DNA from 3 places in the Agromyces sp. GXS1127 genome. Region 2 is predicted to be linked to each of the others. Evidence: predicted binding sites of a transcription regulator. Region 2 holds the regulator's gene; each other region holds the start of a gene.

Region 1 (10,437 bases), on a different contig from region 2:
GCGAGTTGCTCGTCGTGGCCGACGACGGCGGGCTCGCCGGGCTGTACTTCCCCGGGCACTGGCATCCGCCGGCCGCCGGATCGCTCGGCGCTGAGGTCGACCCGGGCGGCGATGCGCTCCTGAGCCGGCTCGGCGTCGAGCTCGATGAGTACCTGGCGGGACGCCGCATCCGCTTCGACCTGCCGCTCTCGCCGTCGGGCGACGAGTTCCAGCATGCCGTCTGGGGAATGCTTCGCGACATCCCGTACGGCGCGACCGTGACCTACGGCGAGCTCGCCCTCCGGCTCGGCGACCGGAACCTCGCGCGCCGCGTCGGCGGCGCGGTCGGACGGAACCCCATCAGCATCCTCGTGCCGTGTCACCGCGTGGTCGGCGCCGACGGGTCGCTCACGGGCTACGCCGGCGGGCTCGACCGCAAGCGCCGACTGCTCGAACTCGAGGGTGCCGAGGTCGTCGCGCAGCGGCGGCTCTTCTGACGCGCACCGGCCGAAGGGCGGCCGCGTCGTCGCGATCCTCCGCACCGATCTCGATGACGACCTCTTCGGCGACTGGGACGGCCTGCACTACCTCGACGCCGAGTCGGTCGAGGTCCAGGCCGACGGGTGACCGCCTGCCCATCGCCATGACGCGACCCTAGGAGGGAGTCCGCGCGGCGTCCACCGGCACCATCCGTGCTCCGGTCTCCGAATCGATGCTGTCGGCGAGGTACCAGCGCGAGAGCCGCGCCTGGAGGCGACGTGCGAACGGCAGGCGGCCGCGTTCGTCCGGGTGCACCACCAGCAGGAACCGCGGCTCGGGCCGCGTGATCCGCGCGCGCTCGACTTCGCCGAGCGGCTCGTGCACCTCGATGTACTCGCCGCCGGGCAGTCGCACGATGCGTCCGGTCTCGAAGCCGTGCAGCAGGGTGTCCCGATCGCGCCGCTGCAACCCGAGGCACACGCGGCGGGCGACGACGAAGCCGACGATCGGCCCGAGCACGAGGGTCACCTGGAGCGTCGCGATCACACCCTCGAACGTCACCGAGAACTGCGTCGCGATGAGGTCGGCGCTGCCGGCCGCCCACAGTGTCGCGTAGAACACGATCGCGGCGACCCCGATGCCCCTGCGCGTCGGCGTCGTGCGCGCCCGCTCGAGCAGGTGGTGCTCGCGGCGGTCGCCCGTCGCCCATGCCTCGAGGAACGGGTACACCGGGATCCCGACGAGGAAGACCGTGACGACCGCGAGCGGCACGAGCACCGCGAGGGTCCAGGTGCGGTCGAAGAGCACGACCTCCCAACCGGATGGCACGAGCCGGAGCGCTCCGTCGAGGAACCCGGTGTACCAATCGGGTTGGCTTCCCGCCCCTGCGTCTCCCGGCGATGCCGGGCCGTACAGCCAGACCGGATTCACGGTGACCGTCGCCGAGATCAGGAGGAGCACGCCCGTGACGAGCGCGAACAGCCCCGCGGCGCGCATCGCTGCGTGGGGCCAGAGCGGCACACCGGTCACCCGATCTCCGGTGACGCGTCCTCCGCCGGATGTGTTGGCGGCAGCGCGCGGGAACTGCGCCGGCCCGACCCGCCATGCCGCGAACGCACGCAGCGCCACCAGCGCGATCAGCGCCGCCGGCGCGATCGCGATGTGCAGGGGGTAGAGGTGCGCGATGACCTCGCCCGGGAACGCGCCGCCGAACAGCAGCGACGCGAGCCACGTGCCGACGACCGGGACGCCGAGCGCGATGCCCTCGGTGATCCGCAACCCGGTGCCCGAGAGCATGTCGTCGGGCAGCGCGTAGCCGCTCCATCCGCCGGCCAGCGCAGCGATGAAGATGAGGAACAGGAGCACCCACATGCCGCGGCGCGGCTTCCGGAAGGCGCCGGTGAAGAACGTCACGAGCAGCTGCATGATGATCGCCGCCGGCAGCAGGAGTCCCGCCCAATGGTGCGCCTGGCGGACGAGCAACCCGCCGGGCACCTCGAACGTGATCCGCATCGTCGACGCGAACGCGTGCGACACCTCGGCGCCGCGCAGCGGCGCGTACGTCCCGTCGTAGCTCGTGGTCGCGCTCGACGGGATGTACCAGAACATGAGCAGGATGCCCGTGACCGTGAGCACCACGATGCAGGCGACGGTCACGACGCCGAACAGGTTCGTCCAGTGCAGCGGCACCGGCCGCCGGGCGAGGTCGGCGCGGATGTCGCCGAGCCGCCGACCGAAGACGGTGGCGCGTGACATCCGCTCGCCGAGTCGGTCGGTGATGGACGGGGTGCGCATGGGGTGCCTCCTCGTGAGTGGCTTCACACATACGACCCCGCGGGGCGTCCGGGTGTGACATCCGCGTGCCGCGCGAGGGAACGACAGCGGCGCGCGAGGGAACGACAGCGGCGCGCGAGGGCCGGTGATCGCCTTGGGCGAACGACGGGTCGAAAGGCTTAGCACTCTCGCGTAACGAGTGCTAATCTCATTCCAAGTTGAGTCGATCAGGCTCAACTCTTGGAACCTACGAGAGGAGACGCTCATGGCAATGACCTGGGACCCGTTCCGCGACCTCGACCGTCTCGCGGCGAGCATGCTCGACTCGAGCCGAGGCCCTCGGATGATGCCGATCGACCTGCACCGCGACGGCGACCACTACGTCCTGTCGGCCGACCTGCCCGGGGTCGACCCGGGCTCGATCGACATCGACGTCGACGGCCAGCTGATGACCATTCGCGCCGAGCGCACGCTGCGCGACGACGAGAACGTCCGCTGGCTCGTGCACGAGCGGCCGAGCGGCTCGTTCCTCCGGCAGCTCACCCTCGGCGAGGGCATCGACACCACGGGCATCAGCGCGCACTACGACAACGGCGTGCTGAGCGTGATCATCCCCGTCTCCGAGCGCGCGAAGCCGCGCAAGGTCGAGGTGCGCTCCGCGGCCGACGACGTCGTGACCCCGGAGGTCACCTCCGGCGCCGACTGAACGGAGGCGACGGCCCGCCCGGGCCGAATCCGAAGCGGGGCGGATGCTGCGGCATCCGCCCCGCTTCGTCGTCGGGACAGGCAACGATTCGGGCATACCGGGCGCAAGGAGCAGCGGACAGCGGGTCGAAGCCGTACGATCGGCGTACGCGCGACCCCGCGCACCATCCGAATCCGCAGCGCCACCCCCGCGGCACCCCAGCCGTACCGCCGACACGACGCCCCCGATCCCCCTCGGAGCCCCCGTTGAGAGCCCCCGCCGATGACGAGCCCACGCCCGAGTTCGGCGCGCCCGACGCGGGTCGCCGGGGTACCGGCCCGGGTGAGCGCATGCTGCGGCGCGACCGGGACCGCGACCGCGATCGTGCCCGCGGCGGCGACGGCGAACCTGAGGACCGGTACTCCGAGGGCGTCGACGACGCCACCGCGCTCGAGCGCGACCGCTGGGCGATGCGCGCGAGCGCGCACCCCGGACGACGCTCCCGGCGGCGCGCGGCGAGCCTCACCCTCGACCCGGACGAGCACCACGATCCCGACCGGCGCCGGTACTTCCTGAGCTCCATCCAGCCGAGCGGCGACTACGAGGCCGTGATCGTCGCGATCACCGACGGCGCCCGCCGTCGCTACTTCAGCTCGCGCGACGGCTCGCACTTCATCGAAGTGGACGAGCTCTCGTTCGAGCAGCGCCGCAAGAGCGGCTCGCGCTCGATGCTCGAGATCGGCGAGCACGAGCTGCGCGAACTCGAGGGAGCGCTGATCTTCGTCCGACCGCTCGACGGGCGCGATCCGATCGCCGAGGTCGCGGCTGCGAAGCGGGCCTCGCTCGAGGCGACGCGCCCGATGGCGATCGTGCCGGTCGGCGCGCCGGCGGCAGCCGCCGGGGCCGAGGCGGCCGATCGCGGCCCGGCCGACGAGACGGTGAGTGACGAGACGACGGATGGCGCGGCCGACGCCGAGCGCGACTCCGGCTCGGTCGTGGCCGACGCGGCGTCCGCGGTCGACGGAGGTGCGTCGGAAGCCGAGGCGCTCGAGCCGAGCGGGCGGCGACGCTCGACGTTCGAACCCGTGCCCCAGCCCGCCGAGCCCGTGGTGCCGTCCGAGGCGTCCGAGCCGGGCGCGCCGTCGGCTGACCACCCGATCGGATCCGTCGTGTCTGCTCCGGCACACGTCGAGGTGGACCCCTCCGCGCCCGCCGCGGCGGAGCCGTCCGCCCCGACCGAACCCCGACCCGCACCGCCCGTGGCGTCGGCACCGCGACGCGGACCCCTCACCGACCTCGAGGCGGTCGCCCAGGTCGCACTCGCGAAGGGCATCGCGTTCGCCGCGCATCGCGGGCAGCTCGACAAGAGCGGCACGCCCTACATCGACCACCCCGGCCGGATCGCCGAGCGCTTCGACCCGGTCGCCGATCCGATCGCGGCGGCCGCCGCGTGGTTGCACGACGTGCTCGAGGACACGCCGCTCACCTCACGCGAGCTGTTCGAGGCCGGCATCCTGCTCGAGATCGTCGGGGTCGTCGAACTGCTCACCCGCCGGCCCGAGGTGACGCCCGACGAGTACTACGCGCGCATCCGGCGCCATCCGGTGGCCCTTCGCGTCAAGCTCGCCGACATCGACGACAACACTGCGCCGTGGCGGCTGCGCCGCCTCGACTTCGCCAAGCAGCAGCGTCTCGCCGAGAAGTACCGGCACGCGCGTCGTGCGCTCGGCGTGGAGTGACGCCGCCCGGCGCGTCGGGTCCTTCGGCCCGTGCGGACAGTCCCCGATCGCGAGTAGCGTGAGCGCGCGGCCGGCCGAGCCGTGAGACAAGAGCGGGAGCACCGGGTTTCAGGCGGCCTTCCCTTCAGGGTTGCGCCAAGCAGATCACGGCTGGTCCCACCCGCCGCCGGGCGCCCAGACGCGCGCCGCGCGCCCGGACGCGCGCCGCGCTACTCCTCGACGCCCGGGTCGCCGCCCTCGAGCCCGCCGTCGGTCGACTCGGTCATGGGCGCGTCGCTGTCGGGATCGCCGGGCGTCTCCTCGGCAGGCATCGGCTCGTCGCGGACCTCCTCGTGCTCCCGGTCATCGCGCCCGCCGTCGCCGGGGATGGTCGAATCGCTCATGGCGTCCTCCTCGTGTCGCGTCCTTCGGGCAGGCTACGTGCGGCCCGGCGCATCCGCACGGGGTTGACGCCGGTCGAACACAAGCACGCGCAGCAGCAGTTCGAGCGAGTGCTGCACGCGCTCGTCGGGCCAGCCGTCCGGATCCTCGACCGACTTGATCTCGTAGCCGCGGCAGTAGAGGTACAGGATGTCGGCGATGCGGGCCGCCTCGTCGCGGTCGGCGGCGCGGGCGCCGTCGAGGAAGCTCGCGTACGTGGCATCCGTCACCGACCGCAGCAGTTCGTACGCGCGATCGTGGCCGGCGCGGACGTCGGCGATGACCTCGATCCAGAGGCTCCGGAACACCGACTCGTCGGGCGACGACGTGCACATCCAGCGCGTGAGCGCGGCGAGGCGTTCGACGCCGAGGAGGCCACCGAGCTCGTCGCGGCGCTCGGCGTCCCACTGCGCGCGGGCGTGCTCGAGCGCGTTGGCCATGAGCTCGGCGCGGCTCGGCACGAAGTGGGTGATGAACGCGGTCGAGCGTCCGAGGCGCTCGGCGACCGCGCGCAGCGTGACGGCGTGCGTGCCGCGCTCCTGCGCGACCGCGACGGTCGCCCGCGCGATGTCGGCCAGGCGTTCGGCGGTGTCGACTTCGGCCGGCAACTGCGGCTCCCTTCGGCCTGGGCGGATGCCGCGACAACCGCTCGTTGACATCCCGACGGGCCCCACACTAACGTCGCTGCAGGCGTTGTCAAACAGTGTTTGAAAAAAGATGGAGGGCGCGTGGCCGCGAACAGCGAGGTCGTGCACGGCGGAGTCGTGAACGGCGGCATCTCGTTCTGGATGCAGCAGGTCGGCGTGCCCGCCGAGCGTCCGCCCCTCCAGGGCGACCTCGACGTCGACGTCGCAATCGTCGGCGGCGGCTACACCGGGCTCTGGACGGCGTACTACCTGAAGCGCGACCAGCCCGACCTGCGGGTCGCGGTGCTCGAGCAGCGCTTCGCCGGCTTCGGCGCATCGGGTCGCAACGGCGGATGGCTCACCAACTCGGTCACGGGCGGCCGAGAGCAGTACGTGCAGGCGCACGGGCGCGACGCGGCGATCGCGCAGCAGCGGGCACTGAACGACACCGTCGACGAGGTGATCCGCGTCGCGGGTGCCGAGGGCATCGACGCCGGCATCCACAAGGGCGGCGAGCTCGAGGTCGCGACCGCGCCCGCGCAGCTCGCGCGCCTGCGCGCCGCCGCCGCAGCCGAGCGCGAGTGGCCCGCGACCGACGTCGAGGAGCTCGATGCGCGTGAGACCGCCGCCCGCGTGAACGTGGCGGGCGTGCTCGGCGGGCTGTGGCATCCGCACTGCGCCCGCGTGCACCCCGCGAAGCTCGCGCTCGGGCTCGCCGCGGCGGTCGAGCGCCTCGGCGTGACGATCTTCGAGGGCACGCGCGTGACCGAGATCGCGCCGGGCGAGGCGCGCACCGAGCACGGCACCGTGCGCGCGCAGCACGTGCTCCGCGCGACCGAGGGGTTCACGCCGAACCTGGCCGGCGAGCACCGCACCTGGCTGCCCATGAACTCGTCGATGATCGTGACCGAGCCGCTCGCGGCATCCGTCTGGGATCAGATCGGCTGGAACGGCCGCGAGACGCTCGGCGACTTCGCGCACGTCTACATGTACGCCCAGCGCACCGCCGACGACCGCATCGCGTTCGGCGGACGCGGGGTGCCCTACCGCTACGGCTCGCGCGTCGACGTCGACGGCGCGACCCAGCCGCGCACGATCGAGAGCCTGACGGCACTGCTGCACCGGTACTTCCCCGCCGCAGCGGATGCCGCGATCGATCACGCCTGGGCCGGAGTGCTCGGCGTGCCGCGCGACTGGGCGGCGACCGTCGGGCTCGACCGCGCGACGGGGCTCGGCTGGGCCGGCGGCTACGTCGGCACGGGCGTCACCGCGACGAACCTCGCCGGTCGCACGCTGCGCGACCTCGTGCTCGGACGCGACACCGAGCTCACGCGCCTGCCGTGGGTGAACCACCGCGCGAAGCGCTGGGAGGTCGAGCCGCTCCGGTGGCTCGCCGTGCAGGCGATCTACACCGCGTACCACGCGGCCGATCGCGCCGAGCTGCGCGGACGGGCGACGACATCGCCGATCGCGAGGGTCGCCGGGTTCGTCGCGGGCCGCTGACCTCGTCGCCGCCTGCCGCCCGCCGCGCCGACCACTGCGAGAGGAACCCATGTCCGAGACTCCTGAATCGAAGGACGCGACGGATGCCGCGGCATCCGCTGCGCCCGGCCCCGTGCCGACCGTCGCCGTGGCGCGCCCGCTCGACCGCGACCTCGGCGAGCTCGCGCCCAAGCCGACCGCGCTCACCCGGGGACTCCTCGAGGCGAGCGCCTCGATCTGGACGGCCGCCGGCCTCGACGTCGGCTACTGGGAGTGCACGCCCGGCCGCTTCACCGCGGTCCGCGACGGCTACACCGAGATCTGCCAGCTGCTCGCCGGTCGCGTCACGATCGAGGTCGACGGCGAGGCGCCCGCGACGCTCGCTGCGGGCGACACGCTGGTGATGCCGAGCGGGTGGCGTGGCGTGTGGGACGTGCACGAGCACGTCCGGAAGCTGTACGTGATCGTCGACGACTGAGTGCCGGCACGCGGAGAGCGGATCCGGCGCCGGCCTCCTCATGCACGAGGAGGTGACGTGCGGTCCGCGCTGGCGCCCGAGCGTCCGAGGGGAGTACGGTGCGACCCAGCGGCGCGCATCGGCGCGCCGAGGCGGGAGCGACGGCGTGGAACTCGCTGCAGCGGGCGGGGGCACCCTCGGCCTTGCGGTGCTGCCGATCGTCGCGCTGCTCGCGTCACTCGTCGCGGCCGCGGCGGCCGGATCGCTCGTCGTCGCGTGGTTGCAGCGACCGCGCGACGCGCCGGACCCGTCGCTCGTCGATCCGGAGGTCGTCGGGTTGCTCCCGGTCGCCTTCGTGTCCGGTGGCGCCTCCACGCGTTGGCTGCCGGCAGCCGTCGTGGAACTCGCACTCGACGGCGCGATCATGATCGACGACCGGCGCCCTCCGAGCGCGGACGGCGACGCGTCGGGATCAGCCCGCGGCATCCGCCTCGTCTACTCGTCGGACCTGCCCTCGACGCGGGCGGGCGTTCCGCGCGACGTCTCCGCCGACCTCATCCTCGCCGTCTTCGGGCCGGGGACCACGGGCACCGCCTCGGTGATCGCGCACGGGGCCACCGTGCCGGTCGACCGCGTCGTGGCGCAGAACGGCGAGTTGGCCTGGGCCACCCGCCGACGGTTCGTCGACGCTGCGTCGCGCTATCGCGAGCCGCGGCCGGCCGCTCGCCTCCGCACGGCGTCGCTCGCCGGGGTCATCGGGGTCGTGCTCGGCTTCGTCGGGCAGTTCGTCGGACGCGGGACGGATGACTCGATCGCCTGGACCGCGCTCGCCATCGGTGCGGTCTCGCTCGGCGTCCGCGCCGTGCTGCCGCGCTGGATCCCGCTCAACGCGACCGGGCTCGAACTGCGGGAGCGCGCGAACCGGCTCCGCGAGCGGATCGCGAGCGTCGACCTCCGCGACCCGTCCGCCGCCCGGTCGACGCTCCCGTGGGCCGTGCTCTTCGGTCAGGACGAGGTCGTCGCGCGGGCGGCCGAGACGCTCACAGTCCGCGATGCCGACTCCCGCTGGTACGCCTCGTCCGCGCCGATCAGCCCGGAGCGGCTCGCCTCCTGCGTTCGAGTCGCCTCGCTCGCACTCGCCCAGCCCATCGCCCTCGGCGGCCGCGATGACGGGCGGTTCGGGGTTCCGCTCATCGAGTATCGGGGCGTGAACGCCGATGACGGGTACTTCAGCGAGACCCGAGGATGGGGCAGGGGCACGATCTACGGCGGCGCGGCCGGCGACGGGTTCGACGGCGGGGGAGCGGGCGGGTTCGACGGTGGCTTCGACGGCGGCGGCGGATTCGACGGCGGGGGCGGCGGGGGCCCGTAGCCGCCTCCGGGCGATCACGCCGTGACGAACCGCCGACGGTAGAGCCGCTCGGCATTCCGCCACGCGATGCCCTCGGCCACGCGGAGCGCCTCGTCGGCCGGCCAGTCGTGCGCGGTGACGTATCCGCCGAGCACGCGCGCCGCGGCGATCCGCCACAGGCGCGCGCCCAGCAGCACGCGCTCGGGCACGCCCCACGCGTCGGTGGAGAACAGCACACGCGAGAACGGCGCGAGATCGAGCGACTCGCGCACGACGGAATCGGCGTTCGCGCCGAGGACGCCGACCGCGAGCCCGACGTCGAGGAACACGTGCGGGAACACGTGCGCGAGCCAGCCCGCCTCGCGTACGTAGGGGTGGCAGTGCAGGAACGCGATGCGCCCGCCCGTGCCCGCCGTGGCCGCGACGAGTGCCTGCATGCGCGCGGGATTCGCCTGCTCGAGCACGAGGTCGGCGTCGCCGAACCCGGCATGCACCTGCAGCACCGCACCGTGCTCGAGCGCCCACCAGATGAGGTGCCGGGTGAGCGTCGGGTCGGTGAGGCGAGGGCGAGCGGATGCCGCGTGCGCGCGCCACTCGTCGAACCACGCGTCGGCGGCGGAGCGGACGTCGACGTCCGTCGGTCGTGCCGGGTCGAGCACGAGCCCGCACCGGTGCGCGGCGACGGTCTTGAACGCGACGCTGTCGCCTTCGGCCGCCTCGAGCGCGGGACCGAGTCGCTCGACGAACTCGCTGCCCGACGCGCACTGCGCGAGCACCGTCTCGGCGATGGTCTCGAGTCGGGCGACCCGGTGCGTCGGTGCGTCGGCGAGCCGCGCCATCCGCTCGTCTGCCATGAGCAGGTCGGGCCGGTGCCCGTCGTCGACGAGGTGGGCGGCGATGCCGGAGGCGCGGAGCAGTCGGCGCGCGACCTCGTCGGAGCCGAGCGCGCGGCGGGCGGCGAGGTAGTCGTCCGGGCTCGCGAAGGGTTCGAGTCCGAGGAGCGGGGCGCAGTGCCGCCGCAGCGCGAACCCCTGCGCGCTGTCGAACACGTCGGCGGGCGAGGCCGCATGCTCGGCCTGGGTGAGCGCGTCGACCAGCTCGGCGTCGGACGGATCGGGCAGCATGCCGTGCACGTGGTGGTCGACGAGCGGCATCCGCTCGATCGCCTCGGTCAGCTGCCGCACTGCGTCCGCGGTCATGCGGCGATCCTCTCGCGATCGGGCCGCTGCGGGAACCTCCCGCGGGTCCGCGGTCGCGGGCCGGCTACGCGAGCCGCTTCTCGAACCAGAAGTCGGCGTACGGTTCGCCGTTGAAGTCGGAGATCTCGTCGTAGCCGTGCGACCGGTACATCGCGATCGCCTCGGTGAGCGTGCGGTTCGTGTCGAGTCGCACCACGTTCGCGCCGAGCCGCAGTCCGGCCGCCTCGATCTCGCGCAGCAGCCGCG
Region 2 (10,437 bases):
GGTTGACCTCCTTGCGCTGCAGCGCCTGGACCGCCTTCGCCATCGCGAGGTAGGTCTTGCCGGTGCCGGCCGGCCCGATGCCGAACACGATGGTGTGCTCGTCGATGGCATCGACGTAGGCGCGCTGGCCCTCGGTCTTCGGCCGGATGGACTTGCCCCGGCTGGAGACGATGACCTGGCCGAGCTGTTCGGACGGTCGGGCATTCGGATCGGCGTCGAGCATGCGGGCCGAGCTCCTCACTTCGATGGGTGTCGGGTCGCCGCCGCCGCGGACGAGCTCGAGGAGCTCCTCGACGAGGCGGCGGACGCGGAGCCGCTCCTCGGCCTCTCCGCGGATGGCGATCTCGTTGCCGCGCACGTGCACGTCGACGCCGGGGTACTCCCGTTCGATCGTCGTGAGGAGGCGGTCCTGCGGCCCGAGGAGCCGCACCATGGCGATGCCGTCGATCTGCAGTCGCTCCTCGTCGGAGCGGGTCTCGGATCCGGTCGGCGGGAGGTCTCCCGCGTCGTCAGCCGCCAAGCGATCCCTCCCTGAGGCCGCCCCCGAGGACGTGGGCGTGCACGTGGAACACGGTCTGGCCCGCGTCGGGGCCGGTGTTGAAGACGAGCCGGAACTGCCCGTCGGCGAGCTCGTCGGCGATGCCCTTGGCCACCGAGACGAGTTCGGCGAGCAGCTCGGGGTCGTCGGCGGCGAGCTCGACGACGTCGCGATGCCGTCCGATGCGAGGCGTCACGATCACGTGGACCGGCGCCTGCGGCGCGATGTCGTGGAACGCGATGACGCGATCGGTCTCGGCGACCATCTTCGCCGGGATCTCGCCGGCCGCGATGCGCTCGAAGACCGTGGGCTCAGCCGTTCCGCTCATCCCTCCATCGTAGCGACGGATGGCTCACCACCGCCCGAGCGCGACCGAGAGGACCGCGATCGCGGCTGGGCCGGCGGTCGAGGTGCGGAGCACGGAGTCGCCGAGCCGCACGGGCTCGGCGCCCGCAGCCCGCAGCCGCTCGATCTCGGCCGGATCCATGCCGCCCTCGGGCCCGACGACGAGCGCGAGGTCGCGACCGTCGGAGCGGATGTCGGACAGCGGCGTCTCCGCGCCGGGCACGAGCAGCAGCATCCGCTCGCCCTCGAGTCGCGCCGGGAGCTCGCGCGTCGACGCGACCGGCTCGACCGCGGGGATGCGCGCCCGGAGCGACTGCTTCACGGCCTCGCGCACGATGGTCGCCCACCGTGCGCGGCCCTTCTCGGCCTTCGGCCCCTCCCACCGGGACACCGATCGGGTCGCGGACCACGGCACGATGCGGTCCGCGCCGAGCTCGGTCGCGGCCTGGATCGCGAGCTCGTCGCGGTCGCCCTTCGCGAGCGCCTGCACGAGCGTGATCCCGGGCGACGCCTCCGGCTCGTCGTCGACGGCCTCGACCTCGATCTCGAGCCGGCGCGCCTCGGCGACCGTGACCGGCCCGTGCACGACGCGACCCCGGCCGTCGCCGATGGACACCGACTCGCCCACGCGGAGCCGCGAGACCGTCACCGCGTGCCGCGCCTCGTCGCCGTCGAGCCCGACGGTATCGCCGGGCGCGACCGCCGCGAGGTCGAGCGATTCGTCGAGGTAGAGGTGGCTCATCGCGGCATCCGCTCGACGCTCAGCCCAGGAACCGGTCGCGCAGGCGGGCGAACAGACCCTGCTGGAAGTGGCCGAGCTGCGGCGGCTGCGCCTTGCGGTGCTTCGCCAGCTGCTCGACGAGTTCGCGCTCCTTGTGGCTGAGCTTCGTCGGCGTCACGACGTGCACGGCGACCTTGAGGTCGCCGCGACCGCTGCCCCGCAGGTGCGTGATGCCGCGATCCTTCACCGTCAGGATCTCGCCCGACTGCACCCCGGGCTTGAGCTCGAGGTCGACGTCGCCGTCGAGCGCGGCGACCTTCGCGGACGTGCCGAGCACGGCATCCGTCATCTGCACCTCCAGGGTGCAGAGCAGGTCGTCGCCGTTGCGGCTGAAGACCTCGTGGTTCCCGACCTTGATCTCGAGGTAGAGGTCGCCGTTCGGCCCTCCCGCGGGGCCGGCTTCGCCGGAGCCCGGCATCTGGAGGCGCACGCCGGTGTCGACGCCGGCCGGCACGTCGACCGGGACCGTGCGGCGGGCGCGCACGCGCCCCTGGCCCTGGCACGTCACGCACGGCGTGGCGATGATCGTGCCGTGGCCGCGGCACGACCCGCAGGGGCTCGACGTCATCACGTTGCCGAGCAGCGAGCGCACGGCGCGCTGGATGTGGCCGGAACCGCCGCAGATGTCGCACGTCACGGGCGAGGTGCCCGGCCGGCAGCACGACCCGTGGCAGGTCTCGCACACGACGGCCGTGTCGACCTCGATGTCGCGGTGGGTGCCGAAGATCACGTCGTCGAGCCCGACCTCGAGGCGGATCAGCGCGTCCTGGCCGCGCTCGCGACGGGACCGCGGGCCGCGGCTGGTCTGGCCGGCGCCGAAGAACGTCTCGAAGATGTCGCCGAATCCGCCGAACCCGCCGCCGGCGCCGCCGAAGCCGGCCTGGCCGCCCAGGTCGTACTGCTGGCGCTGCTTCGGGTCGGAGAGCACGTCGTACGCGTGCGTGACCTCCTTGAACCGCTCGGACGCCTCGGCGCCCGGGTTCACGTCGGGATGGAGCTCGCGAGCGAGCCGGCGGTACGCCTTCTTGATCTCGTCCGGGGAGGCGTCGCGAGCGACGCCGAGGACCTCGTAGTGGTCGGCCACGTGAGGCGGGTTCCTTTCGATTGCCGGTGACGGATGCCGCGTGGCGGCGCCGTGCGGTTCAGCTCTCGCCGAGCGTGCGGGAGAGGTAGCGGGCGACCGCGCGGACGGCGGCCATGCTCTGGGAGTAGTCCATGCGGGTGGGGCCGACGATGCCGAGCCGCGACACGTCGCGGCCGGGAACGGCGAACGACGTGGACACCACGGAGGTGTCGCCGAGCCCGTAGGCGGCGTTCTCGCGGCCGATGCGCACGGCGATGCCGTCGTCGGCGGCCATCTCGCCGAAGAGGCGGAGGATGACGACCTGCTCCTCGATCGCCTCCATGACGCCGAGGATGTTCCCTGCGAAGTCCTGTTCGGTGCGGACCAGGTTCGCGGCGCCAGCGACGACGAGCCGGTCGGCGCGCGTGATGTTCGCCTGGTCGGCGAGCGTCGCCGCGAGCGTGTGCAGCACCTCGGCGTGGGCGCGGTCGGCGTGCTCGGTCTCGGCGGACAGCGCCGCAGCGGCATCCGCCATCGTGAGGCCGGCGGCGACCTCGTTCAGCCGGTCGCGGAGGCGCGCGAGCGTGCCCTCGTCGACCGGTTGGTCGAGCTCGGCGAGACGCTGCTCGACCTGCCCGCTGTCGGAGATCAGGATGCAGAGCACGCGCGTCGGCGCGAGCGAGACGAGCTCGACGTGGCGCACGCGCGCCCGGGCGAAGCTCGGGTACTGCACGACGGCGAGCTGGCGGGTCAGCTGCGAGACGAGGCGGACCGTGCGGCCGAGCAGCTCGTCGAGGTCGTTGGACTCGCCGAGGAAGGTCTCGATCGCGTGCCGCTGGGTGGCCGAGAGCGGGCGGATGTCGGCCAGCCGGTCGACGAACACCCGGTAGCCCTTGTCGGTCGGGATCCGGCCCGAGGACGTGTGCGGGGCTGCGATCAGCTCCTCCTCCTCGAGGAGGGCCATGTCGTTGCGGATGGTCGCGGCCGAGACCCCGAAGTGATGGCGCTCGACGATCGTCTTCGAACCGACCGGCTCGCGCGACTCGACGTAGTCCTGCACGATCGCGCGGAGGACCGCGAGACTGCGTTCGGAGACCATGACCCTCGCTTCCCTCGACCGATCGGACCCGGACGACGCGTGCTTGGCACTCCGCCCACGTGACTGCTAATCATATCGCGGAAATCAGGGTCACCACCGTTGCCGCCCGGTCCGCCGCGCCGATAGCGTGTGCATCGTCCCGCACCCCGCACGGCCGCCCACGGCCGCGGCGAGTGCGCCTCCCCGTATCGAAAGGCTCCCGACATGACCGACTCCAACCTCCCGCCGCGTGATCCGAACGCCGCCCCGCAGCCGGCTTCCGCCGCTCCGCTCTCGCACGAGCAGGACGTGCAGTGGGGATCGTTCGCGCACCTCGGCGGCATCCTCGGCATCCTGCCGTCGCTCATCATCTGGCTCGTGTTCAAGGACCGCGGCTCGTTCACGAACACCGAGGGCAAGGAGGCGCTGAACTTCCAGATCACGCTCGTGCTCGCCACGATCGCCCTCTGGGTGCTGACCACGATCATCACCGTGGTGACCTTCGGGTTCGGCGCGTTCGTGGCCTTCCTGACCTACATCCCCTGGATCCTCGGCGTCGTCTTCTCGATCGTCGCGTTCCTCCAGGCCAAGGACGGCAACCACTACCGCTACCCCTTCGCGCTGCGCCTCATCAAGTAGCCGCGACGAGCCTTCCGACGCGCCGGTCGAGCCTCCCTCGACCGGCGCGTCGTCGTGTGCCAGCATGAGTGGACGTCCCCCGTTCCGGGCGCGATCACAGAGGAGCACGCATCATGTCCGACGCACCACCTCCCACCCCGCCCACGCCGCCCGCCGGCGGTCCGCCGCCGCCCCCGCCGGGCGGGCCGACGCCGCCGCCTCCGGGCGGGCCGACGCCGCCGCCCCCGGGCGACGCGTACCAGCAGAGCCAGTCGCTGAGCCCCGCCGACGAGAAGCTGTGGGCGACGCTCATCCACATCGGCGGCATCCTGTTCGGGTTCCTGCCCGCGCTGATCGGCTACCTGATCCTGAAGGACAAGGGCCCGTTCATCCGCGAGCACACCGCGACCGCGCTGAACTTCCAGATCACGCTGCTCATCGCGTACGTCGTCGGCTCGATCCTCACGTTCGTGATCATCGGCATCTTCATCCTGATCGCCGCCTGGATCGCGGCGATCGTGTTCGGCATCATCGCCGCGATCAAGGCGAACAACGGGGAGTACTACGTGTACCCCGTGGCCATCAAGTTCGTCAGCTGATCTCGGTACGCGCTCCGCGCTACTCGATCACCGTCTCGAGCAGGCGCCGCACCACGGCGTCCGCCAGCAACCGCCCTCGTCGGGTCAGCGTGAGCTTCCCGGCGAGGGCGGTTCGTGCGTCCACGAGCCCGTCGGCGATGAGACCGGCGACCGCCTGCCGACCGCCGGCGTGCAGGCTCGAGACCTCCATGCCCTCCCGGATGCGCGTCGCGAGGAGCACGCGCTCGGTCTCGCGGGTCGCATGGTCGAGGGTCTCCCGCCCGACCGCCGGCGAGATCCCGGACGCGAGGCGCTCCGCGTACGCCGCCGGATGCTTGGCGTTCCACCAGCGGACGCCGCCGACATGGCTGTGCGCACCCGGGCCGATGCCCCACCAGTCGTCGCCCCGCCAGTAGCCGAGGTTGTGCCGGGAGCGGTGCGCGGCATCCGTCGCCCAGTTCGAGACCTCGTACCACTCGTAGCCCGCCCGCCCGAGCAGGTCGTCGGCGAGCTCGTACATGTCCGCCTCGAGGTCCTCGTCGGGTGTCGCGAGCTCGCCCCGGCGGATCTGCCGAGCGAGCTTCGTGCCGTCCTCGACGATGAGCGCGTAGGCGCTCACGTGGTCGGGCCGCTCGGCCAGCACGGCCTCGAGGCTCGTGCGCCAGTCGGCGAGCGTCTCGCCGGGGGTGCCGTAGATGAGGTCGAGGCTCACGTCGAGTCCTGCCTTGCGCGCCCACCCGACGACGAGCGGGACCCGCGCCGGGTCGTGGGTCCGGTCGAGCGCGGCGAGGACGTGCGGCACGGCGGACTGCATGCCGAACGAGACGCGCGTGAAGCCGCCGTCCGCGAGCCGCCGCAGGTCGTCGGCGTCGACCGAGTCGGGGTTCGCCTCGGTCGTCACCTCGGCGCCGTCGGCGATGCCGAACGCGTCGCGCACGGCGTCGAGCATCCGGACGAGGTCGTTCGCCGGCAGCAGGGTCGGCGTGCCGCCGCCGAAGAAGACCGTCGACGCCGCGCGATCCGGGGCGCCGGATGTCTCGAGCACGTCCCGGGCGAACCGCGCCTCCGCCGCGGCCTGGTCGGCGAAGTCCTCCTGCCGGGCGCCGCGGAGCTCCCCCGACGTGTACGTGTTGAAGTCGCAGTAGCCGCAGCGCACGCGGCAGAACGGCACGTGCAGGTAGACCCCGAACGCGCGGGACGCGGCATCCGTCGTCGCACTCGCCGGCAGCAGGCCGTCAGCGGGCGCGGGATCGGCGAGCGGGAGGGGCCCCGCCATCAGACCGGGAAGGCGGGGTGCAGCGCTCGGAGCTCCCGCGTGGTGAGCTCGCGCCGGCGCCGCCGGACGAGCGGGCCGAACACGCGCCGCACGCCGCCGTTCGGCTCGAACGCCGAACGGATGGTGAGCCACACCGAGTCGTCGTCCCGGTGCTCGAGGATGAACGACTCCTCGCCGTTCTCCGACGCGTCGCCGGTCGTGCCGTACGCGAAGCCGATCCGGTTCGGCTCGTCGACGACGTACACGACGAGGACCGGCGTCGAGCGCGTGCGCAAGCGCCCGCGGCGCTGCAGCGTCGCCGTCATGCCCGCGCTGATGTACGGCGTGCCGTCGGGGCCGAAGCGCTGCTCGACGCGCGGCGTCGGCTGGTCAGCGAGGGGCGCGCCCGACTCGTCGTAGGCGATGCCGGTGTACTGCGCTCCCGTGCCGGGCGACGCGTCGACCACGGTGAACCCGGCACCCTGCTGGATGCCCCACGTCATGAGCGCCTCGGCCGAGGCCTCGAAGCGCTCGCGACCGGACCCCAGCCGTACCGAGTCCTCGGAGGGCGTGAAGCCCGCGGGCGGATAGCGCAGCAGGTCGGGGTCGAGCGTCGCGCCGATCGCGCCATAGGTGACGGACTGGTCGGTGAACGTGCTTCGCCGGGTCATCGCTCCCCCTACTTCTTGGCGTCCTTCTTCTCGGTCTCCCCGCTCAGCGCGGCGATGAACGCCTCCTGGGGCACCTCGACGCGGCCGACCATCTTCATGCGCTTCTTGCCCTCCTTCTGCTTCTCGAGCAGCTTGCGCTTGCGGGTGATGTCACCGCCGTAGCACTTCGCGAGGACGTCCTTGCGGATGGCGCGGATCGACTCGCGCGCGATGATGCGGGCGCCGATCGCGGCCTGGATCGGGACCTCGAACTGCTGTCGCGGGATGAGTTCGCGCAGGCGCCCGGTCATCAGCACGCCGTAGGCGTACGCCTTGTCGCGATGCACGATCGCGCTGAACGCGTCGACCTGCTCGCCCTGCAGCAGGATGTCGACCTTCACGAGGTCGGCGGCCTGGTCTCCCGCGGGCTCGTAGTCGAGCGACGCGTACCCGGCGGTCTTCGACTTGAGGTTGTCGAAGAAGTCGAACACGATCTCGCCGAGCGGCATGTTGTAGCGGATCTCGACGCGGTCCTCGCCGAGGTACTCCATGCCGAGCAGGGTGCCGCGACGCGACTGGCAGAGCTCCATGATCGTGCCGACGTAGTCCTTGGGGGCGAGGATCGCGGCCTTCACGATGGGCTCGCGGACCTCGGCGATCTTGCCGCCGGTCGGGAACTCGCTCGGGTTGGTGACCGTGACGGTCTTCTTGTCCTCGGTGGTCACCTCGTAGACCACGGACGGCGCGGTGGCGATGATGTCGAGGTCGAACTCGCGGCGAAGCCGCTCGGTGACGATTTCGAGGTGGAGCAGGCCGAGGAACCCGCAGCGGAAGCCGAAGCCGAGCGCGACCGACGTCTCGGGCTCGTACACGAGTGCGGCGTCGGAGAGCTTCAGCTTGTCGAGCGCCTCGCGGAGCTCGGGATAGTCGCTGCCGTCGATCGGGTAGAGCCCGGAGAAGACCATGGGCAGCGGCTCGGTGTACCCGGCGAGCGGCTCGGCCGCGGGCTTCGCCGCGCTCGTGACGGTGTCGCCGACCTTGGACTGCCGGACGTCCTTCACGCCCGTGATGAGGTAGCCGACCTCGCCGACGCCGAGCCCCTTCGTAGGCGTCGGCTCAGGCGCGCTCACGCCGATCTCCAGGATGTCGTGCGTCGCCTTCGTCGACATCATCTGGATCCGCTCGCGCGGGTTCAGCTGGCCGTCGACCATGCGGACGTACGTCACGACGCCGCGGTAGCTGTCGTAGACCGAGTCGAAGATCATCGCCCGCGCCGGCGCGTCGGCGTCGCCCGTCGGGGCAGGGATGCGCTCGACGACGCGGTCGAGCAGGTCTTCCACCCCCATGCCGGTCTTGCCCGACACGCGGAGCACGTCGTCGGGCGAGCCGCCGATGAGGTCGGCGAGCTCGCGCGCGTACTTCTCCGGCTCGGCCGCCGGCAGGTCGATCTTGTTCAGCACGGGGATGATCTCGAGGTCGTTCTCGAGGGCGAGGTAGAGGTTCGCGAGGGTCTGCGCCTCGATGCCCTGCGCGGCATCGACCAGCAGGATCGCGCCCTCGCAGGCCGCGAGCGACCGGGACACCTCGTAGCTGAAGTCGACGTGGCCGGGGGTGTCGATCATGTTGAGCGCGTAGCCCGTGCCGCCGAGCTCCCACGGCATGCGCACGGCCTGGCTCTTGATCGTGATGCCGCGCTCGCGCTCGATGTCCATGCGGTCGAGGTACTGCGCGCGCATGTCGCGGTCGGCGACGACGCCCGTGATCTGCAGCATGCGGTCGGCCAGCGTCGACTTGCCGTGGTCGATGTGCGCGATGATGCAGAAGTTGCGGATCAGCGCGGGATCGGTGGCGGCGGGCACCGGTGGGTGGGCGGCTCTCGGAGACATCCCGTCGATTCTCCCATGCGGGCGATCCCACTTTCGACGGATGCCGCCCGGAGGCCCCCGCACTACGCTGAGTCGCACCATGACCGTGCTCGATGCCCCACTCGTCGGACGGGTCCAGCCGTCCGCGCTCCGACCCGTCTTCGTCTCCCTGCGGGTCGGCCTCCACGTCCTCGTCGTCGGCCTGACGGTCTTCGTGCTCGCCCGGGCGGTCATCGTCGGCGGCGAGCAGCTCGTCGCGATCGCGATCCTCTCGATCGCCTTCATCGGCGCCTACCTCGTCGGGGTCGTGACGGCGCACTCCGTCGTGACGCCGTGGATGCGAGCCGCGTGGCTGGTCATCCTGCTGGGGCTCTGGCTCGGCCTCAGCGCCCTGACCCCGGATGCCGCCTTCCTGGCGTTCCCGCTGTTCTTCCTCGAGCTGCACGTCCTGCCCGCCCGCTGGGCGGTGCCGCTCGTCGGCGTGACCTTCCTCATCAGCGTGTGGAGCTCCACGTCGCAGCTCGGCTTGGAGGTCGGCAGCGTGCTCGGCCCCCTGATCTCCGCGGGCGTCGCGGTCATCATCGGGCTCGGCTACCGCGCCATGGCGGTCGAGACGCGCGAGCGGCAGTCGCTGATCCTCGACCTGCTCGCGACGCGGGAGGAGCTCGCCGCGGCGAGCCGCGAGGCCGGCACGCTCGCGGAGCGCGAGCGCATCGCCCGCGAGATCCACGACACCGTCGCGCAGGGCCTGTCGAGCATCCAGATGCTGCTGCACGCCGCCGAGCGCGACATCGCCGACGCGGGCACGCGCGACAAGCTGCGCCTGGCACGCGAGACGGCCGCCGACAACCTGCAGGAGACACGGCGCTTCATCCGCGAGCTCACTCCCCCGGCGCTCGACGAGCAGACGCTGCCCGGCGCGCTCCGCCGACTGGCGGACGCCACGAACGAGCAGGCGACGCAGTCGGGCACGCGCACGCGGATCGCGTTCTCGATGAGCGGCGACCCCGTCGCGCTGCCCATGTCGATCGAGGCGACGCTCCTGCGCATCGCCCAGGGGTCGCTGTCGAACGTCGTGAAGCACGCCGACGCCGGCCGTGCCGAGCTCACCCTCACCTACCTGGGCGACGAGGTCGCGCTCGACGTGGTGGACGACGGCGTCGGGTTCGACCCCTCCGTGCTCTCGGGCGCCGACGAGTCGGCGCCCTCGTTCGGGCTGCGCGCCATCCGCCGCCGTGCGGAGAGCCTCGGCGGCACGGTCGACGTGGAGTCGACGCCCGGGGGCGGCACCGCGCTCTCCGTGCGCATCCCGGTGGTGCCGGCATGATCCGGCTCCTGCTCAGCGATGACCACCCCATCGTGCGCGCGGGCATGCGCGCGCTGCTCGAGGCGGAGGAGGACCTGCACGTCGTGGGTGAGGCGTCCAGCGCCGAGGAGGCCGTCCGGCTCGCCGCCGAGCCCGGCATCGACCTCGTCCTCATGGACCTCCAGTTCCCGGGCGCCCTCCAGGGGGTCGACGCGACCCGCCGCATCCGGTCGCAGCCGGACGCCCCGCGCGTGCTCGTGCTCACGAACTACGACACCGACGCCGACATCCTCGGCGCCATCGAGGCTGGCGCGAGCGGGTACCTCCTGAAGGACGCCCCGCCGAACGAGCTCGTCGCCG
Region 3 (10,437 bases), on a different contig from region 2:
GATCGCGCTCGAGGGCGCGTTGAAGCTCAAGGAGCTCGCGTACATCCACGCCGAGGGCTTCGCCGCGGGCGAGCTGAAGCACGGGCCGATCGCGCTCATCGAGCCGGGCCAGCCGGTGTTCGTGGTGGTGCCGAGCCCGCGCGGTTCCGCGAACCTGCACCCGAAGGTCGTGTCGAACATCCAGGAGATCCGGGCGCGCGGTGCGCGCGTCATCGCGATCGCCGAGGCGGGGGATGCCGCGGTGCTGCCCTTCGCGGACGAGGTGATCCGGATCCCGCTCGCCGCGCCGCTGTTCGAGCCGCTCCTCGCGGTCGTGCCGCTGCAGATCTTCGCGATGGAGCTGTCGCAGGCGAAGGGCCTCGACGTCGACCAGCCGCGGAACCTGGCGAAGTCGGTCACGGTCGAGTGACCCGGGCCGGGCGGCGGGCGTCGCGACGCCCGGGCGCCGGCGGAGTGCGGCAGACTCGAACCGTGGGGTCGGAGGGGCAGCAGTGATCGCGGGCATCGGCATCGACGTGGTCGACATCGCGCGCTTCGCGCGGTCGCTCGAGCGCACCCCGGCCCTGCGCGACCGGCTGTTCGCTGAGAGCGAACGCGACCGGCCCGCCCGCTCGCTGGCGGCACGGTTCGCGGCGAAGGAGGCGTTGATCAAGGCGCTCGGCGGCCACACCGTGATCCGCTGGCACGACATGCGCATCGTGCAGGACGACGACGGCAACCCCGACTTCGCGCTGTCGGGTGCGCTCTCCGCGCACGTCTCGGCGCTCGGCATCGACCGCGTGCACCTCTCGATGAGCCACGACGCCGGCATCGCGAGCGCGTTCGTCGTGCTCGAGCGCGGCGTCGGCCGCGCGGCCACCTCGCGCGAGGCCCTCGTCGGCCCCGACGCGGCGGGGGAGGGCGAGTGAACCCCCGTCACGTGCGGTCGCCGTTCCGCGAGGCCGTGATCGACCTGGACGCCGTGCGCGCGAACGTCGCCGCCCTCGCCCGGACGGTCGCGCCGGCGAAGGTCATGGCGGTGGTGAAGGCCGACGCCTACGGGCACGGCGCGGCGCAGGTCGCGCGCGCCGCACTCGCCGCGGGTGCGGACCACCTGGGCGTCGCCGACCTCGACGAGGCCCTCGCACTGCGCGATGCCGGGATCGACGCCCCGGTGCTCGCCTGGCTGCACGATCCCGCCGCACGGTTCGAGACGGCGATCGCGCACGACATCGACCTCGGCGTCTCGTCGCTCGCGCAGCTCGAGGCCATGGCGGATGCCGCGGCCACCGCCGGTCGCGTCGCGAACGTGCACCTGAAGCTCGACACCGGCCTCAGCCGCAACGGCATCCTCCGGGCCGACTGGGACGATGCGGTCGCGCGCGCCGCCGCCCTCGAGGCAGCGGGTCGGGTGCGGGTGCGCGGGCTGTTCAGCCACCTCGCGAACACCTCGCCCGACGAGGATGCCGCCCAGCTCGCCGCGTTCCTCGACGGCGTCGAGGCGGCGCGACGCGCCGGGCTGTCGCCCGAGATCCGGCACCTCGCGTCGACGGCCGCCGCGCTGCGGATGCCCGAGGCGCGCTTGGACATGGTGCGACTCGGCATCGGGATCTACGGGGTCCCGCCCTTCGGCGACGGGACGACCGCGGCGGACCTCGGACTCACGCCGGTCATGACCCTGCGCGGGCGCGTGGCGGCCGTCCGCCGCGTCGATGCGGGCACGGGCGCGTCGTACGGCTACACGTGGCGCGCGGAGCGGCCCACCACGCTCGCGCTCGTCCCGCTGGGGTACGCCGACGGCGTGCCGCGACAGGCGTCGGGACGAGCCGAGGTCGCGATCGGCGACGCGCGGCACCGGATCGCCGGACGCGTGGCGATGGACCAGTTCCTCGTCGATGTGGGCGAGGCCCAGGTCGGCGTGGGCGACGAGGTGGTGCTCTTCGGCGATCCCGCCGCGGGCGCGCCGTCGGCCGACGACTGGGGCGACGCCGCCGGCACCATCGGCTACGAGATCGTCACCCGCATCGGGCCGCGCGTGCCCCGGACGCACGTCGGGGGTGCCTGATGCGCCGCGCCGTCCCGGACACCGAGGCCATGGAGGCGCTCGGGCGCGAGCTCGGTCGGGAACTGCGCGCCGGCGATCTCGTGGTCCTGACGGGCCCGCTCGGCGCGGGCAAGACCACGCTCACCCGAGGCATCGGCGAGGGCCTCGGGATCCGCGGGCCCGTCCAGAGCCCCACGTTCGTGCTCGCCCGGACGCATCCGAGCCTCGTCGGCGGCGCACCGCTGGTGCACGTCGATGCGTACCGGCTCGGCAGCGCCGCCGAGCTCGAGGACCTCGACCTCGACTTCGCGCGCTCCGTGGTGGTCGTGGAGTGGGGCGCCGGCCTGCTCGACGACGTCAGCGATTCCTGGCTCGAGGTCGTCATCGCCCGACGTCGCGGGCACGAGGACGGGTTCGACGACGCGGATCCCGGCGTCGCCGATGCCGAGCTCGTCGACGACGAGCCGCGGTCGGTCGAGCTCCGCGGCCACGGGCCGCGCTGGGCCGGAACGCCGTACGCGGTCCAGCCCGAGCTCGAGGCGTGACCGCGAGCCCGCACCCGCCCGCCCCGCGGCCAGCGTGCGGCGACGCGCATCTAGGCTTGATGCCATGCTCCTCGCGATCGACACGTCCACGGGGACGAGCGTCGCCGTGGTCGACCTCGACGGCGGGATCCTCGCCGAGACCGGCACGAACGACACCATGCGCCATGCCGAACTGATCGGCGACGGGATCCGCGACGTCCTCGCGCGGGCCGGCGTACGGCCGGCGGAGCTCTCCGGCGTCGCGGCCGGCATGGGACCCGGCCCGTTCACCGGACTCCGCGTCGGCATCGCCGCAGCACGCGCCTTCGCGCTCGGCATAGGTCGCCCGGTGGTGCCGGTCGTGAGCCACGACGCCGTCGCGCACGCGTGGTACGCCGCGGGCGGTTCCGGCCGGCTCCAGGTGGTCACCGACGCCCGGCGACGCGAGTCCGCCGTCACCGACTACGACGGCCTCGACGCCGACGGCCTGCCGGTCCGGCTCGCCGAGCCCCGCCTCGAGCCGCGCGACGGGGTGCCCGCGCCCCGCGGCATCCGCCTCGACGCCGAGACGGTCTCGGCCGGTTCCCTCGGACTCGTCGCCGAGCTCGCGCACGCGGCCGGGCGCCTGCCCGTCGCCGCAGACGAGGCGCTCTACCTGCGGGCACCGGACGTCACGCCGTCGGCGGGGAAGCGGGTGCTGCGATGAGCCTCATGCTCCGTCGTGCCGGGCGCGACGACCTCGAGTCGATCATGCGGCTCGAGCGCGCCACGTTCACGACCGACGCGTGGCCCGGATCCGCGATGCTCAGCGAGATCGAGGCGCCGCACACGCACTACCTCGTCGCCGTCGACGACGCCCGCCCCGACGAGCCGGTCGCGTACGCCGGGCTGCTCGCGCCGCACGGTTCGGGCCAGGGCGACATCCAGACCATCGCGGTCGACGCCGCGCACCGGGGTTCGGGCCTCGGCCGCGCCCTCATGCACGCGCTCATCGACGAGGCGCGCCGACGCGGGGCGGCCGAGCTGTTCCTCGAGGTGCGAGCCGACAACCCCGTGGCGCGCCGGCTCTACGAGTCGCTCGGGTTCGTCGAGATCGGCGTCCGGCGCGGGTACTACCAGCCGGACGGCGTGGACGCCATCGCGATGCGGCTCGACGTCCCGCCCGCCGTGACACGACCGGCGACCACGGATGACGGCGCAGCGGTGGCCGCGGGTCCGACCGCCGCGACCGCCGCGACTGCCGCGACCGCCGCGCCGGCGGCCGTCGATGCCCGGCCGGACGCCGACGCCCGCCCCGGCAGCGACGGAGGACCTCGATGAACCGCGATGCGCCGCTCGTGCTCGGCATCGAGACCTCGTGCGACGAGACCGGCATCGGCATCGTGCGCGGCACCGAGCTGCTCGCCAACGCCATCGCCTCCTCGATGGACGAGCACGCCCGCTACGGCGGCGTGGTGCCCGAGGTCGCCGCGCGGGCGCACCTCGAGGCGCTCGGGCCGACGATCCGCGCAGCGCTCGCCGAGGCATCCGTCGACCTCGACGACCTCGACGCCGTCGCCGTCACCAACGGGCCCGGCCTCGCCGGCGCCCTCATGGTCGGCGTCGGCGCGGCGAAGGCGCTCGCGCTCTCGCTCGAGAAGCCCGTCTACGCGGTCAACCACCTCGTCGGGCATGTGGGCGCCGACCTCATCGGCGACCGGCCGCTCGAGACGCCGAGCGTGGCGCTGCTCGTCTCCGGCGGGCACACGTCGCTGCTGCTCGTGCGCGACCTCGACTCCGACGTCGAGCTGCTCGGCGAGACGATCGACGACGCCGCGGGGGAGGCCTTCGACAAGGTCGCCCGGCTCCTCGGGCTGCCGTACCCCGGCGGGCCCGAGATCGACCGCGCCGCCGTCGGCGGCGACCCCGACGCCATCCGCTTCCCGCGTGGGCTCACGCGCCCGAAGGACCTCGAGCGCCACCGCTACGACTTCTCGTTCTCGGGCCTGAAGACCGCCGTCGCCCGCTGGGTCGAGCAGCGCGAGGCCGCGGGGGAGCCGGTGCCGATGGCGGACGTCGCGGCGAGCTTCCGCGAGGCCGTCGTCGACGTGCTCGTGTCGAAGGCGATCGCCGCGTGCACCGACCTCGGCGTGCCGAGGCTGCTCCTCGGCGGGGGCGTGGTCGCGAACCGACGGTTGCGCGAGGTCGCCGAGGCGAGGGCGGATGCCGCGGGCATCGAGCTGCGCATCCCGCCCCTGTCGCTCTGCACCGACAACGGCGCCATGATCGCCGCACTCGGCGCGCGGCTGATCATGGCCGGCCACGAGCCGTCCTCGCTGGAGTTCGGGGCGGATTCGACGCTGCCGGTGACCGACATCCGGAGCTGAACCGGCCCGTCGGGGCCGTGGCGGGCGATCCCCACGGCGGTGCGGCCCGGGTGCGCGCTATGGTGAGCGAAGACCCGCGATCGCCGGGGAGACGACCCGCGCCGTGAGCGTTGACACCACCCTGCGGCGCTGCCAGCATGGCCGGGTCCGCGCTTGCACGAGAGGAAACCGCACCATGACCGACCCCAACACGCCCGACCCGAACGCGTCGAACGTCCCGCCGCCTCCTCCCGCGCCGCCCGCGCAGCCCGCCTACGGATCGAGCCCGTCGTACGGGTCGAACCCGTCGTACGGCGCTCCGGCGACCCAGAAGACCAACGTGCTGGCGATCGTCTCGCTCGTCTCGGCGTTCTTCATCTCGCTCGTCGCCATCATCACCGGCCACATCGCGCTGAGCCAGATCAAGAAGACGGGCGAGCAGGGCCGCGGCCTCGCGATCGCCGGCCTGATCATCGGCTACGTCGGGTTGCTCGCGAGCATCATCGCGCTGATCTTCGTGTTCGTGGTCGCAGGCGCCGCCTACAACAGCGGCGTCACCTCGTACTGATCCACCCACTCCACCCGCAGCACGGAAGGGGCTCGGCATGAGCGATCCCACCAACCCGGACCGACCGACGGAGCCGGCACCTCCGGCGCCGAGCGAACCGACGGTCCCGTCGGAGCCTGCCGAGCCCACCGTGCCCGTCGAGCCGCCCACGGTTCCGGTCCCGCCGACGGAGCCGACCGTTCCGCTCGAGCCCGAGCCGGGGCCAGTGCCGCCCACCGCACCGGAACCGCCCGCCGCACCCGAGCCGCCCGGTACGCCGGTGCCTCCGGGCACTCCCGAGGTGCCGGGCGCACCCGAGCCGCCGAGTGCACCGGAGCCCCCGGCGCCGCCGGCTCCGCCGAGCGCTCCGGCGCCCGCGGCTCCCGGTCCGCCCGCCACGCCGTACGGGGCGCCGTCGGCGTCGACGCCCTCGTCGTCGACTCCGGCCCAGCCGGAGCCGCAGACGTACGACAGTCCGGCCCCGGGCTTCGGGAGCACGGAGGCGCCGGTCCCGCCCGCGGCGGCATACGGCTACGGCGCCGGGGCGCCGAGCATCGCGCCCGCGCCGTCCAGGCCGACCCCGGTGCTCAGCCTCATCTCGCTCATCGCGGGGATCATCGGCGTCATCGGCTCGCCGATCGCGATCATCCCGTTCGTCGGCGGCGTGCTGCAGCTCATCGTGCCCGCGGCCGCCGTCGTCCTCGGCTTCCTCGGCCGCAGCAAGGAGCCGGCCGCGAAGGGCATGTGGCTCACCGGCCTCGTGCTCGGCTTCGTGGGCATCGGCATCGCGCTGCTCTCGTTCATCCTGTGGGGCCTGCTGTTCTCGATCGGGAACGGGTTCGGGTACCGGTACTGAGGTGACGGCGTGACCGACGAGCGGATGCCGCGGCCGGACGAGCCCGGGCAGGCTCCGCCCCGCGCACCCTCCCCGACGGCACCGGCGGCCGCGGACGGAGCCGCGGCGGCTCCGGCGTCCGGCGCACCGGTGCCGTACGGGCCCGAGCGCCCGGGGGCGGCCGACGGGGCGGCCTCGACGCCGGCGCGCGAGTTCGACGTGCCCTACGACACCGCCGAGATCCACGGGCTCCCCACCGGGCAGCTCCTCGCCGTCGGCCGGCCGATGCCGGAGCCGTACGAGACGGGGTACGAGGACGAGGACGAGCAGCGGCGTGTGTACAGCCAGGTGGCCGCGGTGCTCGGCGTCCTCGGCGCCGCGGCCTCGCTGTTCGTGGGCTGGATGCTGCCGTTGTCGCTCGCGGCGATCGTCTTCGGCGTGCTCGGGCTGCGCCGCGAGGAGCACGGCCGGACCTCGGCGTTCGTCGGGATCGGCACCGGCGTGGCAGGGCTGGTCTTCTCCGGGGTGTGGATCGGCTACTACGCCATCGTGTTCGGCGCGCTCTCGAGGGCCTGACCGGGGTTGCGGGCCCTCATCGTCGTTCGACGAGGATCGCCACGTGACGACCCTCCTCGCGCGTCAGGACGATGGTCGCGGAGGCGTCGCCCTTCAGCTTGAGCCGCGTCCGGAGGGCCGCCGGATCGACGTCGACGCCCCGCTTCTTGATCTCCAGGGTGCCGACGCCGCGTTCCTGCAGCGCACGCCGAAGGCTGCGCTCGTCGGCGGGAAGACGCTCGATCACCCGGAAGCCCCGCGCGAACGGGGTGTCGACCGCGCGGTCTCCGGTCAGGTACGCGATGCCGTCGCTCAGCATCCACGCTCCCATCGAGCGAGCCAGGTCGCCGATCAGGCGCGCCCGGATCACGGCGCCGTCGGGCTCGTACAGGTAGTCGCCGAGCGGGCCCACCGGGGCGTCGGCGCTGTCGGCGGGGGCGACGAGCTCATGCGCACCGTCGCCCCGGATGACCAGCGCCGCGCGTCCGACGCCCGCGCGGGCGAGCGAACCGGTCCAGACGACGAGCTCGACGACGTCGCCGTCGACGGAGACCCACTGGGCCTCCGTGCCGTCCGGGATGACGTCCCGGTCGGTGCCGGGCCCGAGCTTGACGCCGACGGGCATCCGCTTCGCCAGTCCGAACACGAAGTCCAGCGAGGGCGAGTAGTCCGCGGCATCCGGGAGCCGCGTCGTCGTTCCCCCGGCGGTCGTCCGCCGAGCCGGGTCGAGCCACGCGGCATCGATGCCGCCGAGCGCGACGTCCTCGGCGCGGGCGTGGAGCACGTGCACCTTCGGGAACGGCGTGAGGTTGAACGCCGCGACGGCCGCGGTCACCTCGTCGGCCTCCGCCGCGGTCACCTCGAGGTCGACCGCGGCGAGCGCGAGCGCGTCGCCGCCGATGCCGCACCCCAGGTCCGCGACGTGGCCGAGCCCCGCACGGGCGTAGCGGCCGGCGTGGAGCGCCGCGACGCGCAGTCGCGTCGCCTGCTCGAGTCCCGCTTCGGTGAAGAGCATCCGATCGGCGAACTCGCCGAACTTGCCGCGCGCCTTCGAGCGGAGCCTGGACTGGCTGAGCACCGCCGCGACGAGTCCGGGATCGTGGCCCTGCTTGCGCAGGTCCGCCACCGTCTTCACGACATCCGCCCTGGACGAGTACGGCGGGAGCGAGTCGAGCAGCGCGAGCCCCTCGGCAGAGAGCAGCCGCACCAGCTCGTCGCGTTCCACGCCGACACGCTAGCACCGCGCCATCCGTTGGCACTCACGTTGCACGAGTGCCAGAACCGCCATAGACTCGCTTTAGCACTCTCACTCAGAGGTTGCTAACCCCAGTCTTCGTCAAGAAAGAGGTCAACCGTGTCGGTTTCCATCAAGCCGCTCGAGGATCGCATCGTCATCAAGCAGGTCGAGGCCGAGCAGACCACGGCTTCGGGCCTGGTCATCCCCGACACCGCCAAGGAGAAGCCCCAGGAGGGCGAGGTCGTGGCGGTCGGCCCGGGCCGCATCGACGACAACGGCAACCGTGTCCCGCTCGACGTGGCCGTCGGCGACAAGGTCATCTACTCCAAGTACGGCGGCACCGAGGTGAAGTTCGGCGGCGAGGACTACCTCGTCCTGTCGGCCCGCGACGTGCTCGCGGTCGTCGTCCGCTAGTCGACACCGACATCTTCGCGGCCCGGATGCCATCGGCATCCGGGCCGCGTCGCGTCCCCCGGCACGTCGCGTGGGGCGGGATCTCGACGGTGGACGGCAGTGGCCGCGGCCCTCCGGGCCGGACGTCGCGCGTAGGCTGACACGGTGCCATCCGCTCCGTCCACCGACGCGCCGGCGCGCGTCAGGCCCGACGGCGTGAGCCGCGCGGGCCTCGCCTACGCGGTCGCCGCGTACGCCCTCTGGGGCTTCCTGCCCGTCTACTTCATCGCCCTCGCCCCGAGCGGGCCGATCGAGATCGTGGCGATGCGCATCCTGCTCTCGCTCGTCTTCTGCGCGATCCTCATCGCGGTGACGCGCACGTGGCGCGCGTTCCGTGCGCTCCTGCGCGACCGCCGTGTCGTGCTGACGATGGGACTGGCCGGCGTGCTGATCTTCGTCAACTGGCTGACCTACGTCTTCGCGACGCTCACCGGGCACGTGGTCGAGGCCGCGCTCGGGTACTTCATCAACCCGATCGTGACGGTGTTCCTCGGCGTCCTCGTGCTGCGCGAACGGCTGAACGCGGTGCAGTGGACGGCGGTCGGCATCTCGATCGTCGCCGTCGTCGTGCTCGCCGTCGGCTACGGTCGACTGCCGTGGATCGCGCTCGTCCTGGCGTTCAGCTTCGGTTTCTACGGGCTCATCAAGAAGCGGGTCGGGCATCGGGTGGACGCGGTGTCCGGACTCACGCTCGAGACGGCCTGGCTCGCCCCGCTCGCCGTCGTCCTCCTCGTCGTCGTCGCGGCGACGACCGGGCTCACGATCGGCACGGTGAGCGGATGGCACACGGTGCTGCTGCTCGCTGCGGGCGCGGTCACCGCGGTGCCGCTCCTCCTGTTCGCCGCGGCGTCGCGTCGTCTGCCGCTGACCTACATGGGGTTCATCCAGTACTTCGCGCCGTTCATCCAGTTCATCGTCGGGGTCGTCGTGCTGGGGGAGCCCATGCCGCCCGAGCGATGGGCGGGCTTCGGGCTCGTCTGGCTCGCGCTCGTCGTGCTGACGTTCGACCTCGTGCGGGGTGCGCGCGCCGCACGTCGGGCCGCGAACCTCGAACCGGTCTGAGCGGCCGACGACCCCCGAACGGGGTGCCGTCGCCGGGTTCCGGAGCGGCGTCCGATGCGCGATTCCGCAGCGGAAACGGCCGATTGCTGCGCAGAAACGCGCTCGGATGTCACGGAGATAACGATTCCGTGTGCGTTACCGGGTTGTGATCGGGGCAATCTTGTTTCCCCTCTGGGCGGGCAATACGGTCGATACATCGGCGTCGCCAGACGCTGTTTGTGTACCGATCCTTCAGTCCCAAGGAGCATCATGAGCGTATTCGCGAGGGCCACCGGCTCGCGCTCGTCTCGCACGGCCTGGACGGGCATCGCCATTGCCGGCGTCTCCGCCCTCCTCCTCACCGCGTGCAGCACGGGTGGCACCACGACCCCGGAAGAGTCCGAGGAGCCGGCCGACACCGGCGACGCCCTGGAAATCGAGGCCGGTGAGCGCGACCTCACCCTGAAGGTCGGCACGATCCTGCCCCAGTCGGGCACCCTCGCCTTCCTCGGCCCGCCCGAGGAGGCCGGTGTCGCACTCGCCGCCGAGGAGATCAACGAGGCCGACGCCGGCATCCAGGTCGAGGTCGTGTACCGCGACTCCGGCGACACCACCACCGACATCGCGACCGTCTCGGTCACCGACCTCCTCTCGCAGGACGTGTCGGCGATCATCGGCGCCGCCTCGTCCGGCGTGTCCTTCACGGTCATCGACCAGATCACGTCGGCCGGCGTCGTGCACTTCTCGCCGGCCAACACGTCGCCCGACTTCACGGACTACGAGGACAACGGGCTGTACTTCCGCACCGCGCCGTCCGACAAGCTCCAGGGCGAGGTCCTCGGCAACCTGATCGCGGAGGACGGCGCCTCGACGCTCG

What was found. The regulator HrcA, encoded in region 2, represses chaperone genes, less so after heat shock. The targets are predictions, from matches to a motif close to TTNGCACTCGNNNNNNNCGAGTGCNAA.
Region 1: the regulator HrcA is predicted to act here: its motif matches at 2,412-2,438, upstream of ACQ393_RS13630 (Hsp20/alpha crystallin family protein).
Region 3: the regulator HrcA is predicted to act here: its motif matches at 8,082-8,108, upstream of groES (co-chaperone GroES).

What each region holds. Positions count from the first base shown of each region.
Region 1 covers NZ_JBOCIG010000007.1:87,573-98,009, reverse strand. The annotation lists gene ACQ393_RS13645 (methylated-DNA--[protein]-cysteine S-methyltransferase) at 1-476, shown strand, start outside; gene ACQ393_RS13640 (hypothetical protein) at 442-606, shown strand; gene qcrB (cytochrome bc1 complex cytochrome b subunit) at 634-2,253, opposite strand; gene ACQ393_RS13630 (Hsp20/alpha crystallin family protein) at 2,498-2,938, shown strand; gene ACQ393_RS13625 (hypothetical protein) at 3,184-4,656, shown strand; gene ACQ393_RS13620 (hypothetical protein) at 4,866-5,039, opposite strand; gene ACQ393_RS13615 (TetR family transcriptional regulator) at 5,073-5,684, opposite strand; gene ACQ393_RS13610 (NAD(P)/FAD-dependent oxidoreductase) at 5,865-7,205, shown strand; gene ACQ393_RS13605 (cupin domain-containing protein) at 7,255-7,662, shown strand; gene ACQ393_RS13600 (hypothetical protein) at 7,808-9,013, shown strand; gene ACQ393_RS13595 (amidohydrolase family protein) at 9,028-10,191, opposite strand; gene ACQ393_RS13590 (bifunctional helix-turn-helix transcriptional regulator/GNAT family N-acetyltransferase) at 10,256-10,437, opposite strand, start outside.
Region 2 covers NZ_JBOCIG010000004.1:338,677-349,113, forward strand. The annotation lists gene ACQ393_RS09580 (PhoH family protein) at 1-433, opposite strand, end outside; gene ACQ393_RS09585 (histidine triad nucleotide-binding protein) at 510-866, opposite strand; gene ACQ393_RS09590 (16S rRNA (uracil(1498)-N(3))-methyltransferase) at 891-1,625, opposite strand; gene dnaJ (molecular chaperone DnaJ) at 1,645-2,748, opposite strand; gene hrcA (heat-inducible transcriptional repressor HrcA) at 2,807-3,826, opposite strand; gene ACQ393_RS09605 (DUF4870 domain-containing protein) at 4,031-4,444, shown strand; gene ACQ393_RS09610 (DUF4870 domain-containing protein) at 4,558-5,022, shown strand; gene hemW (radical SAM family heme chaperone HemW) at 5,042-6,277, opposite strand; gene ACQ393_RS09620 (DUF1990 family protein) at 6,277-6,927, opposite strand; gene lepA (translation elongation factor 4) at 6,936-8,792, opposite strand; gene ACQ393_RS09630 (sensor histidine kinase) at 8,872-10,098, shown strand; gene ACQ393_RS09635 (response regulator) at 10,095-10,437, shown strand, end outside.
Region 3 covers NZ_JBOCIG010000009.1:141,984-152,420, forward strand. The annotation lists gene glmS (glutamine--fructose-6-phosphate transaminase (isomerizing)) at 1-409, shown strand, start outside; partial or broken gene ACQ393_RS16190 (holo-ACP synthase) at 492-836, shown strand; gene alr (alanine racemase) at 905-2,044, shown strand; gene tsaE (tRNA (adenosine(37)-N6)-threonylcarbamoyltransferase complex ATPase subunit type 1 TsaE) at 2,044-2,568, shown strand; gene tsaB (tRNA (adenosine(37)-N6)-threonylcarbamoyltransferase complex dimerization subunit type 1 TsaB) at 2,633-3,253, shown strand; gene rimI (ribosomal protein S18-alanine N-acetyltransferase) at 3,250-3,867, shown strand; gene tsaD (tRNA (adenosine(37)-N6)-threonylcarbamoyltransferase complex transferase subunit TsaD) at 3,864-4,913, shown strand; gene ACQ393_RS16220 (DUF4190 domain-containing protein) at 5,089-5,460, shown strand; gene ACQ393_RS16225 (DUF4190 domain-containing protein) at 5,498-6,295, shown strand; gene ACQ393_RS16230 (hypothetical protein) at 6,305-6,850, shown strand; gene ACQ393_RS16235 (THUMP-like domain-containing protein) at 6,867-8,054, opposite strand; gene groES (co-chaperone GroES) at 8,184-8,480, shown strand; gene rarD (EamA family transporter RarD) at 8,625-9,581, shown strand; gene ACQ393_RS16250 (ABC transporter substrate-binding protein) at 9,831-10,437, shown strand, end outside.